4 regions of the Mixta mediterraneensis genome follow, and region 1 is predicted to be linked to each of the others. Evidence: predicted binding sites of a transcription regulator. Region 1 holds the regulator's gene; each other region holds the start of a gene.

The links. Region 1 encodes CRP, which controls carbon source genes, mostly activating them, when cyclic AMP is high. Its sites were predicted from a motif close to ATGTGANNNNNNTCACAT; they were not measured.
Region 2: epd (erythrose-4-phosphate dehydrogenase) is a predicted target of CRP. The motif match lies at 3,723-3,740, and genes of this name have one in related genera.
Region 3: QRY16_RS13325 (nucleoside-specific channel-forming protein Tsx) is a predicted target of CRP. The motif match lies at 3,777-3,794, and genes of this name have one in related genera.
Region 4: udp (uridine phosphorylase) is a predicted target of CRP. The motif match lies at 3,028-3,045, and genes of this name have one in related genera.

The regions. Positions count from the first base shown of each region.
Region 1 is NZ_JASUAZ010000020.1:5,626-11,302, reverse strand. It holds gene argD (bifunctional acetylornithine/succinyldiaminopimelate transaminase) at 1-1,131, shown strand, start outside; gene QRY16_RS13010 (YccS/YhfK family putative transporter) at 1,133-3,208, opposite strand; gene crp (cAMP-activated global transcriptional regulator CRP) at 3,266-3,898, opposite strand; gene QRY16_RS13000 (OsmC family protein) at 4,200-4,604, shown strand; gene QRY16_RS12995 (phosphoribulokinase) at 4,635-5,504, opposite strand; gene QRY16_RS12990 (YheU family protein) at 5,566-5,677, opposite strand, start outside.
Region 2 is NZ_JASUAZ010000003.1:36,972-42,648, forward strand. It holds gene QRY16_RS03325 (IS481 family transposase) at 1-372, opposite strand, end outside; gene loiP (metalloprotease LoiP) at 589-1,344, opposite strand; gene tkt (transketolase) at 1,617-3,611, shown strand; gene epd (erythrose-4-phosphate dehydrogenase) at 3,929-4,948, shown strand; gene pgk (phosphoglycerate kinase) at 5,000-5,677, shown strand, end outside.
Region 3 is NZ_JASUAZ010000021.1:12,520-18,196, reverse strand. It holds gene QRY16_RS13340 (amidohydrolase) at 1-1,155, opposite strand, end outside; gene QRY16_RS13335 (LysR family transcriptional regulator) at 1,271-2,167, shown strand; gene yjdN (VOC family metalloprotein YjdN) at 2,253-2,678, shown strand; gene QRY16_RS13325 (nucleoside-specific channel-forming protein Tsx) at 2,719-3,585, opposite strand; gene QRY16_RS13320 (sensor histidine kinase) at 3,870-5,225, opposite strand; gene QRY16_RS13315 (response regulator) at 5,222-5,677, opposite strand, start outside.
Region 4 is NZ_JASUAZ010000005.1:39,724-45,400, reverse strand. It holds gene metE (5-methyltetrahydropteroyltriglutamate--homocysteine S-methyltransferase) at 1-1,968, shown strand, start outside; gene QRY16_RS05400 (dienelactone hydrolase family protein) at 2,015-2,851, opposite strand; gene udp (uridine phosphorylase) at 3,157-3,918, shown strand; gene rmuC (DNA recombination protein RmuC) at 4,231-5,677, shown strand, end outside.

The DNA of each region.
Region 1 (5,677 bases):
GGCAAGGGCAGCCGCGTATGGGATCAGCAAGGCAAAGAATATATCGATTTCTCTGGCGGGATCGCGGTCACCGCGTTGGGCCATTGTCACTCGTCGCTGGTAGAAACCCTGAAAAGCCAGGGCGAAACGCTGTGGCATACCAGCAACGTGTTCACTAACGAACCGGCGCTGCGGCTTGCCAGTAAATTAATCCATGCCACTTTTGCTGAGCGCGTGTTCTTTGCAAATTCAGGCGCAGAAGCAAACGAAGCCGCGTTTAAGCTGGCGCGTTATTACGCTTACAAACGGCACAGTCCGTTCAAAAGCAAAATTATCGCTTTCCATAATGCTTTTCATGGCCGCACGCTGTTCACCGTGTCGGTTGGTGGGCAGCCAAAATATTCGGACGGCTTTGGTCCAAAGCCCGCAGATATTGTGCATGTCCCCTTCAACGATCTGGATGCAGTAAAAGCCGTTATTGATGATCACACCTGTGCCATCGTGGTTGAGCCGATTCAGGGCGAAGGCGGGGTGATGCCGGCGACGCAGGAATTTATGCAAGGTCTGCGCGAACTGTGCGATCAGTATCAGGCGCTGCTGGTGCTGGACGAAGTGCAAAGCGGCATGGGACGCAGCGGTAAACTGTTTGCCTATGAACATTACGGCGTGATGCCGGATATTCTGACCTCAGCAAAAGCGCTGGGCGGCGGTTTCCCGGTAAGTGCGATGCTGACTACCAATGAAGTTGCTTCTACCATGGCGCCAGGCGTACATGGTACGACTTACGGCGGCAACCCGCTGGCGTGTGCGATTGCCGAAACGGCGCTGGACATCATCAATACGCCGGAGGTGTTACAAGGCGTAGAGACCCGTCGTCAGCAATTTGTCGAAGCGCTGAAAGCCCTTGATGCTCAGCAGGATCTGTTCTCTGATATTCGTGGTAAAGGTCTGCTAATTGGCGCGGCGCTGAAACCGCAGCATGCAGGTAAGACGCGCGATATTCTGCATGCCGCTGCGGCAGAAGGCGTAATGATTCTGGTTGCGGGGACGGATGTGATCCGTTTCGCGCCGTCGCTGGTCATTGAACCAGACGTGATTGCCGAAGGTATGCAGCGCTTTGCCAAAGCGGTGGAGAAGGTGCTTAGCGCCTGATTTAGCTTTTTCTTAAATGCCTGACCAGCCAGCGACCATGTTGTGGCCGCTGGCTCCATGCCAGAGACGAAATGGTATGCATCACATTCAGGTGTCCCAAAATGCGTTTTACATGCTGCTCCACAACCGTAATCGGCCCTTCATTGATATTTTCCGCCTCCTGTAGCACGTTGGTTTGTGAACCGTTACCGTCATATTCCAGCCGCTGCTGGCAGCGTTGCAATGCAATCTCGCACGACTGTAAATAGCGTTCCGCCAGCGCGGGTGTCAGCATAGTATGCTCGCGCGCGAGAATGGTCATGGCGTTGATGTGTTCTACAATGAACTGGCTATGCGTTACCCACATTCGCATATCTTTCAAATATTGAGAGTTGAAACCCGGCTCCTGCATCGCCTGATTCAGCGAGTTAAAGAGTGCATTGTGTGCCTGATTGACCAGTACGCGCTGATAAGCCAGCTTTTCAGCTGACTGTTCCGGGCCAAGCAACATGCGTAGTGCATCCTGATACGTTTCCAGCGCATCATGCGCGTTCTGGCGCAGCAAGCCGCTTTGCCACTGTGGCCAAAGCCACACCATGCCACCAAAGGCGATCAGGCAACCCATCAGGGTATCCATCAGTCGTGGTAGCAGGAACTGTGCGCCATTCAGCGACAGCGGTTGCAGTGAATATACCGCTGTGACGGTAAAACCAATGGTCGCCCAGCCATAAAATTTACGGGTAAACAGGTAACTGACGAAGGTGATAACGAGCATGATAAGCAGCACCAGCGATTCCGGTACGGCGAAGCGCAAAGTGGCAGCGGCAATCACTAAACCGGCAAATGTGCCGAGCGCGCGGTGTTGAATGCGTACCCGCGTAGCGCTGTAGCTATTCTGACTCACGAACATAATGGTCATCAGAATCCAGTAAGGTTTAGGAATATTGAAAAACATGGCCAGTGCGCTGCCCAACATCAGCATAACGGCAAAGCGGCCAGCAGTGCGCAGTGCAGCAGACTTGAAATTCAGATAACTACGCAGGGCGGGCAACAGCGGCAGGTGACGCTGACGATCGGCCATCAGGTCGCGCTGATAGAGTGGTTTTTGCGTGCGCAGGACGCGCGCGATACGGTTGAAATGATAAAGACAAAAGTTACCGACCGGGTTATCAGGGTGCTGGCGTGCAATTTTTTCCAGCGCGCCGAGCTGTTTATCCATGGCAAAGCGGTCGGGCAGTTGATGATAAAGAATGTTATCCGCCAGCACCCGAAGCCGGGACGAAATGGTTCTGGCATTCCAGCGGATCACCGCTTCCGCATGACTCTGCTCCACCAGCTTTTGCACCTCTTCCGGTTGATGCAGGCTGACAGAGATATGCTCCTGCAAATCCAATGCAACCTGAAAGGAACGCTTCAGGCGTTTATGGCTTTCATCGCCATTGGCCGACAACATATGCATCTGTTGATAACAGATGTTAATCAGATCGACCACTTTTTGTTGACGCGCCAGCAGCGGCGGCAACGCTTTTTCTGGATCGACGAATTGCGTCAGTAGCGTGTATTTCGCGTCGCAGTAATCGGCCAGCTCGCGATAGACCAGACTCAGGCTTTCACGCATCGGCTGCTCTTTCCACAGCCAGAACCAAAACCAGTTGAACAGGCCGTACCACAGCGTACCGCCAATATAGAGCAACGGCGGAACATACATCGGCATACGTCCCATCAGGCTCAGTGTGAAAATGGCGGCAATTAGCGAACCGGGCAGTAAACGCCCATGAAGCGGGCTGATTTCACCCGTCACGCCGAGCAATAAGGGTATGACAAGCAGAATGGCGGGTAGCGGAACGCCTTTCAGTGTCAGAAACTGCATAAGAAAACTGCCGAGCGCAAACAGGCTGCCGCCGACAATCAGGCGCTTAAAGAAGCGTTTATGGGGAGTATCGAGGCCAGCAATATTGCAGCAGGCAGGCACCAGCGAGAACAGCAGTCCCTTTTGCAGATCGCCAAACAGCCAGCCGAGTGCAACGGGCACGCAAAGGACCAGCGTCTGCCGCAGGGCGTAGTTAATTTCCGGATGATAGATGATTCGACGCCACATCAGCTCAGCGCAAATAATAACGGCGTGATGTTGCCATCACGCCGGGAGTGACAGGAATTAGCGGGTGCCGTAAACGACGATGGTTTTGCCGTGTGCTGAGATCAGGTTCTGATCTTCCAGCATCTTCAAAATACGGCCCACGGTTTCACGTGAGCAACCAACGATTTGGCCAATTTCCTGACGAGTAATTTTAATTTGCATGCCGTCGGGATGCGTCATGGCGTCTGGCTGTTTGGCCAGATTAAGCAGCGTTTGCGCAATGCGTCCGGTAACGTCAAGGAAAGCGAGGTTACCCACTTTTTCTGACGTTACCTGTAAGCGACGCGCCATCTGCGACGACAGTCGCATCAAAATATCCGGGTTTACCTGAATCAACTGACGAAATTTCTTGTAGGAAATTTCTGCCACTTCGCACGCGGTTTTCGCACGTACCCAGGCGCTACGTTCCTGACCTTCTTCAAACAGGCCAAGCTCGCCAATAAAATCGCCTTGATTCAAATAGGAGAGAATCATCTCTTTGCCTTCTTCATCTTTGATCAGAACCGCAACGGAACCTTTCACGATGTAGTAAAGCGTTTCAGCCTTTTCACCTTGGTGAATCAGCGTACTTTTGGATGGATATTTGTGAATATGGCAATGGGACAGGAACCATTCGAGTGTAGGGTCTGTTTGCGGTTTGCCGAGAACCATTCGCTATTATCCTCTGTTGTAATCGTGCCCAAAATACAGGGGACAATTTCCCTGTCAGGCGATGAAAGCTTCAAGCATTTTCCATTCTGGAAATTATTCGGGCTGCATTTGGCGCATGGCGCTTAATTCTTCCCGGCTTCGTCATCAGGTGACGAAAAATATTTTCAGCTCTGTTTGTAACACAGCTTTTGCCGACTGTCTTGTGTTGTCTCGCTTCAGCAAAGGGCGGATTTCTCTGGATTGCTGTTTACCAGGTGAAAGCGTACTCTGACGCAAATGATCAGGTTATGGAGGCTATATCATGCAGGCAAGAGTGAAGTGGGTTGAAGGTCTGACATTTCTTGGCGAATCGTCGTCGGGCCATCAGGTAGTGATGGACGGTAACGCTGGCGATAAAGCGCCCAGCCCGATGGAGATGGTGCTGATGGCAGCAGGGGGATGCAGCGCGATTGATGTGGTGTCCATTTTGCAGAAAGGCCGCAATGATGTAGTCGAGTGTGAAGTCAAACTCACTTCCGAACGTCGCGAAGAAGCGCCGCGTATTTTTACCCATATTAATCTGCATTTTATTGTGAGCGGCAAAGCGCTGGCTGACAAAGCGGTGGCGCGCGCTGTTGACCTTTCTGCCGACAAGTATTGCTCGGTGGCGATTATGTTAGGTAAAGGTGTGGAAATCACTCACAGTTATGAAGTGACAGAACTGTAGTTGCCGGAGGCCGATTTGTGGCCTCCCCCCTTATTCAATACGTTTGCCTTCCATGAGCCGTTTGACCAGCGGCCCCATAATTAACTCCATCGCCAGCCCCATTTTGCCACCCGGAACAACCAGGGTATTGATATGCGAGATGAACGATCCTTGCAACATCGCCAGCAGATAGGGGAAATCAATATCTTCAAGCGCCTGGAAATGGATAACCACAAAGCTTTCATCCAGCGACGGGATGCTGCGTGCGGCAAACGGATTTGACGTATCCACAGTGGGAACGCGCTGGAAGTTAATATGGGTGCGAGAAAATTGTGGCGTGATGAAGTTAATGTAATCTTCCATTGAGCGCACCACCGAATCCATTACGGCTTCACGAGAATGGCCGCGCTCGCTGGTATCACGTACCAGTTTTTGGATCCATTCCAGGTTCACAATCGGCACTACGCCAACCAGCAAGTCGACGTTTTCGGCCACGTTGTGTTGCGCGGTCATCACGCCGCCATGCAGCCCCTCATAAAACAGAATATCGGTATTGGCTGGCAGTGGCTGCCACGGCGTAAAGGTGCCGGGCACCTGATTCCACGGCACCGCTTCGTCATAGGTATGCAGGTATTTACGCGACTGACCCTGACCACTTTTACCATATTCAATAAAGGTTTGTTCCAGCAGACCAAAATCATTGGCTTCGGGGCCGAAATAACTGACATGACGTCCCAGATCGCGCGCTTTGCGGATAGCCATGTCCATTTCAGGTCGCGTGAAGCGATGAAAACTATCGCCTTCAAGTTCTGCCGCGTGCAGATCCCACTGCTGGAAAATCTTACGGAAGGCGAGGCTGGTGGTAGTGGTTCCTGCTCCGCTGGAACCGGTCACTGCGATAATTGGATGGCGGGCAGACATAGAAAAGCTTCCTGTGAGGTCGGGCGAAGAGCATTGTTAGCATGAATTCCTCGTTAACGCATTAGCCACGAAATTCATTGCGCGGCATGATATTTACCGTTTCATGCAGTTCGGACCACACTAATAGCACTTCGCCGCGCTCAAGCTGGCGGCGTACGTCAGCGACTTTGTCT
Region 2 (5,677 bases), on a different contig from region 1:
CTTCAGCCGCTTACGGAAGTTCTCCAGGTCATGTCGTTGCCAGATGGAGCGCACGCCGCTGCCGGAGATAAACACGCCTTTTTTACGCAGCTCATTACTGGTCCGGTGCTGACCGTGGGCCGGGAACTCAACGGCGTACTCAACAACCGCCCGTTCAGTGGCTTCATCGGCCCGATTCTTCAGGTTGGGTACCCGACGGTTTTGATTAACCAGCGCGTCAATGCCGCCTTCTTCAGCTAGCTCCTGGTAGCGGTAGAATGTGTCGCGTGACACCCCCATGATTTTACAGGCTTTTGATACGTTACCGAGTTCTTCGGCCAGATTGAGCAGGCCGGCTTTGTGTTTGATGATGGGATTGTTAGTATGAAGCATGAGAGTTACCTCGTGTTTTGTATAAGGATTAGACACCCATATCAAAACCGGTAACTCTCAACCTTTCAAGGTCCAGTGTCAGATCAAGTCGCGACTAATACAGATGAGCAATCGCTGCATGACAAGCAAATGGATTTAGGTTCGATGGTCGATAAGCTCTTTAAGCGATAAAATTACGCCTCACTTTGTCAAATCAACGAGAAAGTGAGGCGCCTGTTATTGCGTGTCCGCCGCGATGCGATCGCGAATATGCTGCGCACGTGCTTCTGAAGCGGGATGGGAATCAAACATTGAACTTTGACGTCCTTCTTCCAGCTTCGCCAGCTTCTCAAAGCTGGTCGCCAGCCCCATTGGATCAATGTTGCGCTTCTTCAACAGGTCATACGAATAATCATCGGCCTGCGATTCCTGCGTCTGTGAGAATTGCGCGTTAACCAGTTTTTCACCAAGCTCTCCCAGCTGCGATTGCGAAAGCGATCCAATAACACCGCCAACTGACGCAGCAGCGGTACGTGCCGCGGTAGTGGCATACGCAAGCTGCATGGCTTTACGTGTATGGCCCAACGCGACGTGGCCCATTTCATGACCCAGTACGCCTTCTACTTCATTGTCGGTCATCATATCCATTAAACCGCTGTAGACGCGGATACAGCCGTTTGCCATCGCCCAGGCATTAACATCTTTGGTTTGGTAGACCTTATAGTTGGCTGGCACGCCATTGATATTGTCGCCGAGCGCGGCGGCAATCTTATTTAAACGCTGCTGATAATCACTGGTCGCTGGCGCGATCTGATTTTCTTTATCCATTTGCTCACAGGATTGATTACTTAATTGCTTAACCTGATCGTCGCTCAGCGTATATGCCTGATACGCCTGCGCGCCCGATTGCAGCAGAGCGTTATTGTCAAAACCCGAGCAGCTACTTAGCAACACGGTTATCCCCAAAGCTAAAGCCGTTTTTTGGATTTTCATTTCAGCATCCTTTTCGTAACAAGGTAAAAAAAACAGACACCTGGAATAGAGGCAGGCATCTAAATATTCTGGTTATAACGTGATGTCTCCTGCTTTGCTAGCAGACATCGCTGAGAATGCCAGGCGAAGCGGAGACATTTAGCCATTAGCAGCATGTACTTTTGCCCTTGGTTTCATGTACATTGATGTGTAACTTTTTCCTTGCTTTGCCTGATAACTGATTAATTACAATAAGTTAAGACGCGAAGCATTAATCCGACCTGGAGTAGAAAATGCCCTCTCGTAAAGAGCTTGCCAACGCCATTCGCGCGTTAAGTATGGATGCAGTACAAAAAGCTAAATCGGGACATCCGGGTGCCCCGATGGGCATGGCGGACATCGCTGAAGTCTTGTGGCGCGGCTACCTGAATCACAACCCAACTAACCCGCAGTGGGCCGATCGTGACCGTTTTGTGCTGTCTAACGGTCACGGCTCAATGCTGATTTACAGCCTGTTGCATCTCACTGGCTACGATCTGCCGATGAGCGAGCTGGAGAACTTCCGCCAGCTGCATTCTAAAACTCCAGGTCACCCTGAATACGGCTATACCGTTGGCGTTGAAACCACTACCGGTCCGCTGGGTCAGGGCATCGCCAATGCCGTTGGCTTCGCCATTGCTGAGCGCACGCTGGCGGCACAGTTTAACCGTCCGGGCCATGACATCGTAGATCACAACACCTACGTATTCATGGGCGACGGCTGCATGATGGAAGGCATTTCACATGAAGTCTGCTCGCTGGCCGGTACGCTGAAGCTGGGCAAACTGATGGCGTTTTATGATGACAACGGTATTTCTATCGACGGTCATATTGACGGCTGGTTTACTGACGACACCGCTAAGCGTTTCGAAGCCTATGGCTGGCATGTCGTACGCGGCGTTGATGGTCATAATGCAGATGCGATTGCTAAAGCTATTGAAGAAGCCAAAGCGGTCAGCGATAAACCTTCACTGCTGATGTGCAAAACCGTTATCGGTTTCGGTTCGCCGAACAAAGCCGGAACCCATGACTCACATGGCGCGCCACTGGGCGACGATGAAATCGCACTGACCCGCAAGCAGCTGGGCTGGGAATACGCGCCGTTCGTGATCCCGTCAGAAATCTATGCTGAGTGGGATGCGAAAGAAGTGGGCCAGGCGAAAGAAGCCACCTGGAACGAGAAATTTGCGGCATATGCAAAAGATCATCCAGAGCTGGCGGCAGAATTCAAACGTCGCGTGAGCAACGAGCTGCCAGCAAACTGGCAGGAAGAGTCGCAGAAATTCATTGAACAGCTTCAGGCGAATCCGGCGAAAATCGCCAGCCGTAAAGCGTCGCAGAATACTATCGAAGCCTTCGGTAAGATTCTGCCAGAATACCTGGGCGGCTCCGCTGATCTGGCACCCAGCAATCTGACCATCTGGTCGGGCTCTAAGCCAATCAATGAAGATGCAGCCGGTAACTATATCCATTACGGCGTGCGTGAATTCGGTATGACCGCTATCGCCAACGGTCTCGCGCTGCACGGCGGTTTTCTGCCATACACCGCAACCTTCCTGATGTTTGTTGAATATGCGCGTAACGCGGCGCGTATGGCGGCCCTGATGAAGATCCGTCAAATCATGGTTTACACCCATGATTCTATCGGTCTGGGTGAAGATGGCCCAACGCATCAGCCGGTTGAGCAAATGGCCAGCCTGCGTACTACGCCGAACATGAGCCTGTGGCGTCCGTGTGACCAGGTGGAATCTGCGGTAGCGTGGAAATATGCTATCGAGCGCAAAGAGGGTCCAAGCGCGCTGATCTTCTCACGTCAGAACCTGGCGCAGCAGGCGCGTACGGCTGAACAACTGGCAAACGTGGCGCGTGGTGGTTACGTATTAAAAGATTGTGCAGGTACGCCTGAGTTGATTCTGATCGCTACCGGTTCAGAAGTTGAACTGGCGGTTGCGGCTTACGACAAGCTGACGACTGAAGGGCGTAAAGTGCGCGTGGTGTCCATGCCGTCTACCGACGCATTCGACAAGCAGAGCGACGACTATCGCGAGTCTGTGTTGCCAAAAGCCGTCAGCGCACGCGTGGCAATCGAAGCGGGCATTGCGGATTACTGGTTCAAATATACCGGCTTGCATGGCGCTATCATCGGTATGACCAGCTTCGGTGAATCTGCACCGGCTGATCAGCTGTTTACACTGTTTGGCTTTACCGTTGACAATGTGGTGGCGAAAGCCAAAGCGCTGCTGGCGTAACGGCATTATCAGGGCGGTGGATAAACCGTTTTGAGCACAGAAAAGGGACGAAGCATTTCGTCCCTTTTTTAAGCAAATTATTCCTGCAGTAATGGCTGTTTTTATGCAAATTTGTGACGCAGATCCAAATATAAAGCGCGTAGTTGATCACAATCATTCCTGTTATTCCATCCTTCCTTTATTCTAGCTGAACCGTTTCAGTTGGAGCCGGTATCGATCCCTTTCAGGGCGACGACAGGCAAGAATATCCTGTACAAAACGCAGCGGAACGCTCAGGCTATCGGCACGTTTTTTCAGTCAGATTTGGCAGGAGCAAGATGACCGTCCGGGTAGCAATTAATGGCTTTGGCCGCATTGGACGCAATGTGTTACGCGCACTGTACGAAACAGGGCGACGCGCGGAAATCACGGTGGTGGCGATAAACGAACTGGCGGAGGCGGCCGGCATGGCGCACCTGCTTAAATACGACACCAGCCATGGCCGTTTCGCTTTTGATGTGCGTCAGGAACGCGATTTGCTGTGGGTCGGAGACGACACCATCCGTATCCTGCATCAGGCTGAGCTGGCGGATTTACCCTGGCGTGAGCTAAATGTGGACGTGGTGCTGGATTGCACAGGGGTTTATGGCAGTCGCGAAGATGGCGAAGCGCATCTGTTGGCTGGCGCGAAGAAAGTGTTGTTCTCCCATCCGGGCGGCAATGACCTTGACGCAACGGTGGTGTTTGGCGTCAACGAACAGGCGCTTAAGCAAACCGACCGCATTGTTTCCAACGCTTCCTGTACCACTAATTGCATTATTCCGGTGATTAAACTGCTGGACGATGCCTTTGGCATTGAGTCCGGTACGGTAACGACCATTCATTCGGCTATGCACGATCAACAGGTGATTGATGCTTATCACAGCGACCTGCGCCGCACGCGTGCGGCAAGTCAGTCAATCATTCCGGTTGATACACGATTAGCTGCGGGCATCAGCCGTATTTTTCCTAAATTTAACGATCGTTTTGAAGCCATTGCGGTACGGGTGCCAACCATCAACGTAACAGCCATTGATCTCAGTGTTTCTGTGCGTCAGGACGTAAAGGCGTGCGAAGTTAATGCGTTGTTGCAAAGCGCGGCAGAGGGTGCATTTCGTGGTATAGTTGACTATACAGAATTACCGTTAGTCTCAGTGGATTTCAACCATGATCCGCACAGTGCCATTGTGGACGGCACGCAAACGCGGGTCAGCGGTCAGCACCTGATCAAAACGCTGGTTTGGTGTGACAACGAATGGGGCTTTGCTAACCGAATGCTCGACACAACGTTAGCTATGGCCGCAAGCGGTTTCAGGTAAGGCGCGGTCTGCGTCTGGCAAAACTTACGAGAATCAACGAGAGGATTCACCATGTCTGTAATTAAGATGACCGATCTGGATCTTGCTGGCAAACGCGTTTTGATCCGTGCCGATCTCAACGTCCCAGTGAAAGAAGGGAAAGTGACGTCTGATGCACGTATCCGTGCTTCTCTGCCTACCATCGAAGCGGCGTTGAAACAGGGCGCGAAAGTGATGGTTACCTCTCACCTGGGTCGTCCGACCGAAGGTGAATACAACGAAGAGTTCTCTCTGCTGCCGGTCGTTAATTATCTGAAAGATAAGCTGAGCGGCACCACCGTTACCCTGGCAAAAGATTACCTTGACGGCGTTGACGTCGGCACAGGTGAGCTGGTGGTTTTGGAAAACGTTCGCTTTAACAAAGGCGAAAAGAAAGACGACGAAGCGCTGGCTAAAAAATATGCCGCATTATGCGATGTGTTTGTCATGGACGCATTCGGCACCGCGCACCGCGCGCAGGCGTCAACGCACGGTGTGGGCAAGTTTGCCCCTATCGCCTGTGCTGGCCCGCTGCTGTCTGACGAACTGGAAGCGCTGGGTAAAGTGATGAACAACCCTGCACGCCCGCTGGTGGCGGTTGTTGGCGGTTCGAAAGTATCAACCAAGTTTGATGTGTTGCAGTCACTGGTGAAAATTGCGGATACCGTGATTGTAGGTGGCGGCATCGCTAACACCTTCGTCGCCATCGAC
Region 3 (5,677 bases), on a different contig from region 1:
CTTGACGCGCTCCATCATGCAGGTGGCATCTTCCGAACCTGCGGCCTGCTGTTTGTGGTCTACCACCGAATGAAACAGGCCAAGCGCCTCGGCCTGCTGGTGAATAAAATCGACCCACGGCTGAGTGGGTGTGCAGCTGCGCGCTTCGCCCATTAACGTTACTGCGTATTCGACGCCGTACATCGTGGCGGCGCCCGCGATCACCCGCAGTGCCTGTTGATAAACATCATCGTTAACCTGATTACTCACGCCCCGTGTTTCAACTTTCATCAGCGCGCAGTCGGCAACGACATTACGACCGGTTCCGGCCTGCAACACACCAACATTGACGCGCGCCACGCCGCCGCTGTGCTGAGTTAAACTATGCAATGCCAGGGTGGCTTGCGCTGCGGCTAACAGCGCGTTACGGCCATCTTCGGGACGCCCGCCGGCGTGTGCTCCCACGCCGGTAAAATTCACATCCAGCTTGGTGGTAGCAAGAAAGTTGTCGCTACCGCATACCAGCTCGCCTGCCGGTACGCCGGTGCCGAGATGAATGGCGGTGAACAGATCAACGTCATCGACCACGCCCGCTTCGACCATCGCTTTTGCGCCGCGCACGCCTTCTTCAGCAGGCTGGAAGATCAGTTTGATCGTGCCGCTTAGCTGATCTTTCATTGCCATCAACACCGTCGCGACACCCAGGCCGATGGTGGTGTGTCCGTCATGACCGCACGCGTGCATCATGCCTGGATTACAGGAAGCAAAACCTTCACGCTGTGGCAGATGATCTACAGCCTGGCTTTCATTTAAATCCAGCGCATCCATATCGACACGGAAACCCATCACCGGGCCGGGGCGGCCGGTATCGAGCGTGGCAACAATGCCGCAAAATCCGCCCGAAAAGTGCGATAACCATTGAGGCAGCGCACCTTGTTCCAGCGCCCGCGCTTCCTGCTGCTGTAAAACTCCGGCCGACGGCAGACCCATACGCGCATCGGCATGGATGACCTCGCGGCCGAGCTGCAACGAATACCCCAGATTGTGCAGCACTTCAGCCACCAGTGTGGCGGTGCGAAATTCCAGCCAACCTGATTCAGCAAACTGATGGAAGTCGCGTCGCCAGCTTTTCAGCTGCGGAATCAACGCATTGACATGGTCGGAAAGGGTGTTCATCGGCAATTTCCTTACTGCTGGTTTTTTATGCATTGATTCGAATCTACACAATAGCAAATGCTCACATAAGATGCGAATATCTTGCCTCTGATAAATAACGGTTATCACAAAAAATATGCCTGCTAACCTCAAACTTCATCAACTGCGCGCTTTTGTGGACGTTGCGCGCCAGGGCAGTATCCGCGCGGCGAGCCGTCTGTCCGGCATTTCGCAGCCTGCGTTAACCAAAGCGATTCAGGAACTGGAACTGGTTTTGGGAGCCAGATTGTTTATCCGCCGCCAGCAGGGTGTGGTATTGACTGACATTGGTGATAACTTTTTTCATCATGCCAGCCTGGTGCTGGAAGAGCTGCGGGTAGCGCAGGAGGACATTCAGCAGCGTCAGGGACTTGGCGGTGGGCAGGTCAATATTGGTGTAGGAGGAAGCGTGGCGCGCACCATCATGCCGCTGGTGATCAATCAGTTTCACCGTGAATACCCTCTGGTGAAGGTGCGCATTGTCGAAGGGCAGCTCGTTTCGATGGTGCATGAGCTGCGGCAAGGCGCGCTGGATTTCACCATTAATACTTACGATCAAACCCATCTCGATCAGGAACTGATGTATGAAAGAATGATGGAGCGTGAATATAAAGTGGTTGTACGCAAGGAGCATCCGCTGGAGAAAGCGCGTTCGCTGGCTGAGTTGCAGCAGTGTGACTGGACCATGCCGACGCCAAAAGGCAGCTATTACCGCCTGTTGCATGACCTGTTTGGCGATCGTGGCATGGCGCCCAAAATTGTTGTGACCTGCGAGACGTTTATGGCCTGTACCAGCCTGGTGGCGCAAAGCGATTTTGTCAGTATTTTATCGGTGGATGTGATCGCTGATCCTATTCTCGGGCGGCAACTGGTGGCGCTGGAACTGGATGAACCGCTGCCAAAAGCGACCTTTTATTTGATACAGCGAAAGGACACGGCTTTGACGCCAATGAGCAGTTATATGGCGCAGCTTTTCCGCCGCTACTGTCAATAAAAGTCAGGATGCGGCCTGGCTCGCAGGCTAAATTTTGCCGCACACTACACTGACAGAGGGCAGCATCTTTTATCAGGAGTGGATCATGCAAATCACACCTTACTTATTTTTCAACGGCAATTGCGAACAGGCGATTGCGTTTTATCTGCAAGCGACCGATGGCGAACTGTTGTTCAAAATGACCTTTGGCGATATGCCGGAAGAGGACAGCCAGGCGGCGTGTTCCTCTGGCCTGACCTTTGCACCCGAGCAGATTATGCACGCTCATCTGCGTATCGGGCAGGGCGAAATCATGATGAGCGATGGCCGTCCCGATGGACAACACGGCGGTTATGCGGTGAGTTTATCCACCCCGGACGAAGCGCAGGGTAAGCGCTGGTTTGATAATCTGTCAGAAGGCGGGACGATAACCAAAGCGTGGGAACCGACGTTTTGGGCCAGAGGTTTTGGTAAGTTTACGGATAAGTTCGGTATTCCGTGGATGGTGAATGCTTATAAACCACAGATTTAAATGACTGCACGGCCTGCTGGCCGTGCAGATTAATCAGGGTTTAGAAGTTATAACCCACCACTAGGTAGTATCCCCATCCGGTTGATTTTACTTCAAAATCCCCGTTACCGAAGTTCAGCTCGCGCCCGTCTGCCCATTGTCCACCGTTGTGGAAGTAACGCGCCACCGCAGAGAAGTGCCAGTGGTCATAACCCAGAGACAGGATATGACTGGAAGCGATTGAGTTGCTGGTACGTGAAGAACCGCCTTTCTCGTTCAGGTCTGAACCCCAGTCAAAGTTAGTAAAGCCAACGTAGCCGAGATTACCGCCCCACAGCGTGGTGATGGGCACAAAATATTTAATCTTGAAGCGGTAGCCATCCCAGCTGTTTTCGTTTGCTGCGCCATAGTTTTCCCACTGATACTTGGCGTAGACGTTCAACGACAGGCCGATGTCGCTGTGCGTATCAATATCCGTCCCTAAACCCATGTACCAGGTGTTCTGGCGATTAGCCTTGTTGTGGCCCATGTCATAAATGTAGTTGTTGGCGAAATACCACTCTTTGAACGGGCCAAACGCCAGGCTGGTACCGGTCAGTTTGTCGATGGAGAAGCGCGGTTCGATCTCCATGAACATCGGTGAACCATGGTCAAAAATGCCGTTGGCATTGCTGTTGCCCACGCCGAAGAAGTTAGTCAGGTCGAGATAGCCATAAAAATCGAACCAGTCTTTTTTAGCGAAAGCTTCATATTCCAGGTAGACATCGTTATTAAACTGCGGCCCGAAACGCGTGTGATAGCTGCCCACTACGTTTACACTTTGATGCCACCAGTCAGAGAGGTATTGTGGATCGCTTTCGGCAGCTTGCGCAGCGCCGGTCCATGAACATGCCAGCAAGGCACCCGCTACCAACGTTTTAAATTTCATTATCATTAACCACATGCTTTTGATCGCTGCACGCGCGGCGCGATCAGAGTGAAATTAATCCCTTAATGGGCAGTAAGTTGTTCAATGCGTATAAGACGTTTTTAAGCCCGCGTAGCGTGCCTGCAATCACTCGATAGAAAATAGATTTTGTTCACGTTTGTCAAAATGTGTTGCATTACAATTCAACTGAAATGTGATCTAAATCACATAAACAATCCTCTGCGAAGGGAACCCGACCCGTGTTTGCGTTGTCGTGGGGTCGGGCTTCAGGCGGGTGTGACAGATCAGGGAAGGGTAACGCGAACCTGTAAGCCGCAAATTGTTCCCTGCGGATTAAAACAGTTAGAAAGCGCAACGTGGATACGGTGTTTTTCCGCTACGCTGCGTACAATCGATAACCCCAGGCCGCTGCCCTGGGCTTGCACATCGGGTGAGCGCGTAAAGCGATCAAAAGCACGATCGATAAAGGATTCTGGTATGCCTGGTCCGTTATCGACAATGTCCACCACCGTATGACCGGCAACGCGGTGCAGTAACACATCCACCAGACTGCCTTCTGGCGTATGTAACATGGCATTACCAATCAGGTTGTCGAACAGGCTGCGCAATTCGGAGCGGCTGGCCTGCAAGCGATAGTGCGTCGAACCATTGAATCCAATGTCGATACCACGTTTATCCGCGACCACCATGAGCTGTTCAATGCTCTCTTTCAGTAACGCTTCCAGCTCGATATTTTCAACGCTGGCTACCACGGTTTGGTCTTCCTGACGCGAGATATTCAGCAGCTGTGTCACCAGGTGGCGGGTACGTGTCACCCCCGCTTCCAGCTGATCGAACTGGCGGCTGGCTTCGCCCGGCTGAATATGCTGGCGCAAATTCTCCAGTTGCAGCGTGACTGCAGTCACAGGGGTACGCAATTCATGAGCAGCATCTTCAAGAAACTGGCGCTGCGCCGACCAGGCGGCACGTAATTTATCAAGCAGCGAGTTATAAGCAGCGACCAGCGGCAGGATTTCATCCGGTAAGCCGTCGGGTGAAACGCTGTGGGGATGATGCGTATCCTGCGCGGTGATCTCCCGAGATGCCACCCGTAGATCGCGCGTGATCTTGCGTACCACCAGCCAGATCACCAGCAGCGAAAGCGGCATCATCAGGATCAAAGGGATAATCGCCGACAGCGCTCGTTTTACCATTAACCCCTTCATATAACTTAAGTTATGCATCACCTGAATGGTTTTGATATCACTGCCAGGCTGGCCAGGGCGGGTATAAATACGCCATTCGCAGTCGTGGCAGTCACCAATATCGGCATCGTGATAACCCTTTTTCGCCAGCAGCGGAGCGTGCAATTCTGGCCACGAACTGGCGCGTAGCTTGCCTTCACTGTCCCAAAGCTGAACCACAAAAGCACTTTTCAGTTTGTCGGCTGGCATCATGAGTGGCATTAGCGCAGGGATCTGTTTGTTAGTCGCCCAGGCATCAGCAATTTTGGCGAGCTGCTCGTCCTTCATGGTGCCGATCATGTCGCCATAGCAGCTAAAGAAATACCAGCTCACGCCGCCAATCATCAACAGATGGATAACCAACAGCGTGCTGAGTAATTTGTTACGCAGCGAGCGCATAAAAGTGAAAGGTCTCATATTGCAGGCACTCGCCATCCCAGCCCGCGCACGTTGCGGATCGCGTCGTTGTCTAATTTGCGGCGCATACCATGAATCAACACATCCACCGCATTACTGGTGACTTCCTCTCCCCAACCATAGATCCGATTTTCCAGCTGCTCGCGTGACAAAATGGCGCCCGGACGCTCCAGCAGCGCATACAATAAAGCATATTCGCGTGCGGTAAGCTGCTCGCGCTGGCCTTTGTACATGACTTCGCGTGTCATCATATCCAGCTGAACATCGCCGCTGCCGAGCACGGAGTCCGCAGCACCATGACGGCGCCGGGTAATTGCTCGCATTCGTGCCAGTACTTCTTGCAAATCGAAAGGTTTAAGAAGGTAATCATCAGCACCGCTGTCCAGGCCCTGCACGCGCTGCGCCACGCTATCGCGTGCAGTGAGAATCAATACGGGCGTGGCATCGCCACG
Region 4 (5,677 bases), on a different contig from region 1:
GGCCGGGCGCCGACGGGCGAGCCTGCCGCTGCTGCTGAAATGACCAAATGGTTTAACACCAATTATCACTATATGGTGCCGGAATTTATCAAAGGCCAGCAGTTCAAACTGACCTGGACGCAGTTACTGGATGAAGTTGACGAAGCGCTGGCGCTGGGTCACAAAATCAAACCGGTTTTGCTTGGCCCGCTAACCTATCTGTGGCTGGGTAAAGTAAAGGGCGAACAATTTGATCGCCTGTCGTTACTGAACGCTATTTTGCCGGTGTATCAGCAAGTATTAGCTGAACTGGCTAAACGAGATATTGAGTGGGTACAGATTGATGAGCCTGCCCTGGCGCTGGAATTGCCACAAGCCTGGCGCGACGCCTTTAAACCGGCTTACGCTGCACTGCAAGGCCAGAGCAAACTGCTGCTGACGACTTACTTCGACAGTATCGGTCAGAACATTGATGTGATTCGTGAACTGCCAGTGCAGGGACTGCATGTTGACCTGGTGCACGGACGTGATGACATTCAGGCGCTGAACCAGCAACTTCCGGCTTCCTGGCTGCTTTCGCTTGGCGTGATTAATGGCCGTAACGTGTGGCGTGCCGATCTGAGCAGCTGGTTCGAGCGCCTGCAACCGCTGACAGGTCAACGTGAACAACTGTGGATTGGCACCTCCTGCTCGCTGCTGCACAGCCCAATTGATCTGAGCGTGGAAACGCGTCTGGACGAAGAAGTGAAAAGCTGGTTTGCTTTTGCCCTTCAGAAGTGCGCAGAGCTTTCTTTGCTAAGTAACGCGCTGAATAACCACGATGCGGCATCGCTGGAAGCGTGGAGTGCGCCAGTTCGTGCACGCGCTCACTCAAGCCGTGTGCACAATGCCGCCGTTGGCAAACGTCTGCAAGCCATTACTGCCCAGGACAGTGAGCGTCAGAGCGCCTATGGCGAACGTGCGAAAGCGCAGCGCCAACGGTTTAACCTGCCGGCCTGGCCGACCACCACTATCGGTTCTTTCCCGCAGACCACCGAAATTCGCGGGCTGCGTCTTGACTTCAAACAGGGTCGTCTGGACAGCAATCACTACCGCACTGGTATTGCCGGACACATCAGGCAGGCGATTGTTGAGCAGGAGCGTTTAGGGCTGGACGTGCTGGTGCATGGAGAGGCCGAACGTAACGATATGGTCGAATATTTCGGCGAGCATCTGGATGGTTTCGTGTTTACGCAAAATGGTTGGGTGCAGAGCTATGGTTCGCGCTGCGTGAAGCCGCCCGTAATCATCGGTGATGTCAGCCGTCCTGAAGCTATCGCCGTAGAATGGGCGAAATATGCGCAATCGCTGACTGACAAGCCGGTAAAAGGCATGTTGACCGGTCCGGTAACGATTCTTTGCTGGTCGTTTCCGCGTGAAGACGTGACCCGTGAAACCATTGCCAGACAAATTGCGCTGGCGCTGCGTGATGAAGTGGAAGATTTGGAAAAAGCCGGTATCGGCATTATTCAGATTGATGAGCCGGCGTTACGCGAGGGTCTGCCGCTTCATCAGTCAGACTGGGCTGCCTATCTGGCCTGGGCGGTTGACGCTTTCCGTCTGAATGCAGCCGTAGCGCAAGATGACACGCAAATTCATACACATATGTGTTATTGCGAGTTCAACGACATCATGGATTCTATTGCGGCGCTGGATGCGGATGTGATCACCATTGAAACCTCACGTTCAGATATGGATCTGCTGGAAGCTTTTGAAACTTTTGAATATCCGAACGAAATTGGCCCAGGCGTGTATGACATTCATTCGCCAAACGTGCCGAGCGTGGAGTGGATGGAGGCGCTGTTACTAAAAGCGGCGCAGCGTATTCCAGAAGAGCGTTTATGGGTAAACCCAGACTGCGGCCTGAAAACACGTGGCTGGACCGAAACGCGTCAGGCGCTGGCTAACATGGTAAAAGCGGCGAAAAAATTGCGTGGTGAAACTGTTTAAACGGTTTGGTATTGAAGTGTTGGGGCGCTGAGGCGCCCCTTTTTTACTAAGCGGATGGCGCAACGCCATATTGCCTGAACCAGGCAAGCATACGCGCCCAGCCATCTCTGGCAGACTCGGCATGATAGCCTGGACGATAATCAGCATTAAATGCATGTCCGGCTTCGGGGTAGACGATGATTTCAGCTTTGGCATTGGCGGCATGCAGCGCCTGGCGCATCTGTTCAACGCTTTCCAGCGGAATGCCGTCATCCTGACCGCCATATAAGCCCAGAACGGGTGCGGATAAATCAACGGCAATATCAATCGGATGTTTTTGCTGTTTCATGGATTTATCGCCTGTCAGGCGACCATACCATGCTACGGCGGCACGAAGCTGCGGATTATGCGCTGCGTAAAGCCAGCTGATGCGACCACCCCAACAGAAACCGGTAATGCCCATTCTGCGAATATCGCCGCCGTGGCGAGACGCCCAGTTTGCGGCGTGGTCAAGATCAGATAACACTTGCGTATCCGGTACTTTACTTACCAGCTCTTTAAACAACGTCGGAATATCATCGTATTCGCTCGGATCTCCTTCGCGGAAATACAGTTCGGGCGCAATGGCCAGATAACCTTCCAGCGCCAGACGGCGGCAAATATCACGAATGTGTTCGTGTACGCCGAAAATTTCCTGCACCACCAGGACCATCGGTAACGGCCCTTCAACATCTTTTGGCCTGGCATAAAACGCGGGCATATTCTCGCCCTGACTTGGAACCGAGGTTTCGCCGGATTGAATAGCAGGGCTTTCAGTAATAATGGTTGTAGAAGCAGTGGGTTGTACCGCAGGTGCAAAGCCGCCTCCAGCAGATTTTTGTGCCATATTATCTTCGGTTTTCATTGTTCTCTCCGTGCAAGCAAATAGCGCGATCACGTAACTATAGCCTGGCCAGATCTCACATGGACCAGACAAGGGGTAGCAGAGTTAGCAACAGATAAAATCACCTATCTCTTTAACATTGCGATGACGGGTTACACAGCACCGCTTGTAGCAGTGAAGGATGACTTGATCTTAATGCGTGATATTCATCACATTTATTTTGATATGAAATGTAATTTTCATTTTTTATATTGATTGCTATCACATATTTATCGCGCAGGCTGACGTAGAGTGGCGCGTTACTTTCCTTCAATCAGGAGTCTGATATGTCACAATCTGACGTTTTCCACCTTGGCCTTACCAAAGCCGATTTGCAGGGAGCGACTTTAGCCATTGTGCCTGGCGATCCAGAGCGCGTTAAAAAAATCGCCGGGTTAATGGAGAATGCACAGCATCTGGCGTCGCACCGCGAATTTACGACGTGGCTGGCAAAACTGGACGGCAAGCCGGTTGTCGTGTGTTCGACCGGTATCGGTGGCCCGTCAACGTCAATTGCGGTTGAAGAGCTGGCTCAACTTGGTGTGCGCACCTTTCTGCGCGTTGGCACGACCGGCGCGATTCAGCCGCATATAAATGTGGGTGATGTCTTAGTGACCACCGCATCCGTGCGTTTAGACGGTGCCAGCCTGCATTTTGCCCCTATGGCGTTTCCAGCGGTGGCCGATTTTACCTGCACGACCGCATTGGTTGCGGCCGCAGAAGCGTGCGGAGCCACCACCCATATCGGTGTTACCGCGTCGTCCGACACGTTTTACCCAGGCCAGGAACGCTATGACACCTTCTCGGGCCGTGTGGTAAACCGCTTTCAGGGATCGATGAAAGAGTGGCAGCAAATGGGGGTGCTGAATTATGAGATGGAATCCGCGACGTTATTAACCATGTGCGCCAGTCAGGGACTGCGTGCTGGTATGGTGGCGGGTGTTATCGTCAATCGCACGCAGAAAGAGATCCCGGATGCGGTAACCATGAAACAGACCGAAAGCGATGCGGTGAAGATTGTCGTAGAAGCGGCGCGTCGCTTGCTATAACGCGCACGGCAGCAGGTTTCAGGAGTGAGAGAGCCGCCTGCTGCCTGGTTTAAATCCGCCTGCTTCAGCTGAGCCTGCGAATGCTTATATGCAATACGATGTTTCCCGATCGCGCTTCCTTTTTCCCGATCCCGCTATGGAAAAACGCTACTTTGTTGCGCGGGTTGCCAGCGCCGTGCTTCCTGGCGGGCATTGCAAACCGACAAGGGGCTTTTAAGGCGGCGTAAGGCCTGCCTGTCGGGCAAAATTGTCTGGACATTCATACAGTGCGACTCTACCTTTTCTCTCAGCAACGTATGTGGCGGGGGAATCATGGATCAGCACATCATCATCAGTGCCTGTCTGGCGCTGGCCGGCCTGGGCATTGGCTGGATGCTGGCGCAATTACGCGCCAGCCAACAATTAGCCAGTTTTGCTACCGAGCGTCGTCTGTTAGAAGCGGCACAGCAGCGTCAGCAACAGCATATCGAACAACTTCAGCAACAATCGCAACAGCGTGAGCAGGAATTGCATCACCTGCATGGTGCGCTGAGCGGGGCCAATGAGCGCCTGCAGCAGCTTGATTACTGGCGCGGTGAAAGCGAACAGCTGAATCGCGAGTTGCGTAATCAGCTGGAAGTGAACAGCGCCCAGGAAGCTGAACTTCGCGAAGTTACCATTCGTCTTGAAGAAACGCGCTTTGCCGCTGAAGAGAAACAGCGCTTGCTGACCAACAGTGAACAGCGCCTCAGCGCCCAGTTTGAAAATCTTGCCAATCGTATTTTTGAAAACAGCGGGCGGCGCGTCGATGAGCAAAACCGTCAAAGCCTGAACAGCCTGATCGGTCCACTACGTGAACAGCTGGACGGTTTTCGTCGTCAGGTGCATGAAAGTTTTGGAGTAGAAGCGCGCGAACGCCATACGCTAACCCATGAAATCCGCCAGCTTCAGCAGTTAAATGCGCAGATGGCGCAAGAAGCGATCAATCTGACAAAGGCGCTAAAAGGCGACAATAAAATTCAAGGCAACTGGGGAGAAGTGGTCCTGAGCCGCGTACTGGAAGCATCCGGGCTACGCGAAGGTTATGAATACGAAACTCAGGTCAGCATTCAGGCAGAACAGCAGGGCAGGATGCAACCCGATGTCATCGTCCGTTTACCGCAAGACAAAGATGTGGTGATTGACGCCAAAATGACGCTGGTGGCGTATGAACGCTACTTTAATGCGGAAAGTGAAGCCGATCGCGAACAGGCAATTCAGGCACATATCAGCGCAATGCGCGGACACATCCGCTTGCTGGGACGCAAAGATTATCAACAATTGCCCGGTTTACGATCGCTGGATTATGTGTTGATGTTTATCCCGGTAGAACCGGCCTTTTTGCTGGCAATCGATCGTCAGCCTGAATTAATCAGCGAAGCGTTGCAGCAAAATATTATGCTGGTCAGCCCAACCACACTGTTAGTTGCGCTGCGTACAATCAATAACCTTTGGCGCTATGAGCACCAAAGTCGCAATGCGCAGCGTATCGCTGATCGCGCGGCAAGGTTATACGATAAAATGCGGCTGTTTGTTGACGACATGAGCGGCATTGGCGTCAATCTGGATAAAGCGCAAAACAGCTATCGTGAAGCGATGAAAAAACTGGCAGAGGGGCGCGGCAATTTGATCGCGCAAACTGAAGTATTTCGCGATCTTGGCGTTGAGGTGAAGCGTTCCATTAATCCGTTGCTGGTGGAACGTGCCAGGCCAGAAAGTGAACCTGCTGACGAGCAGCAAG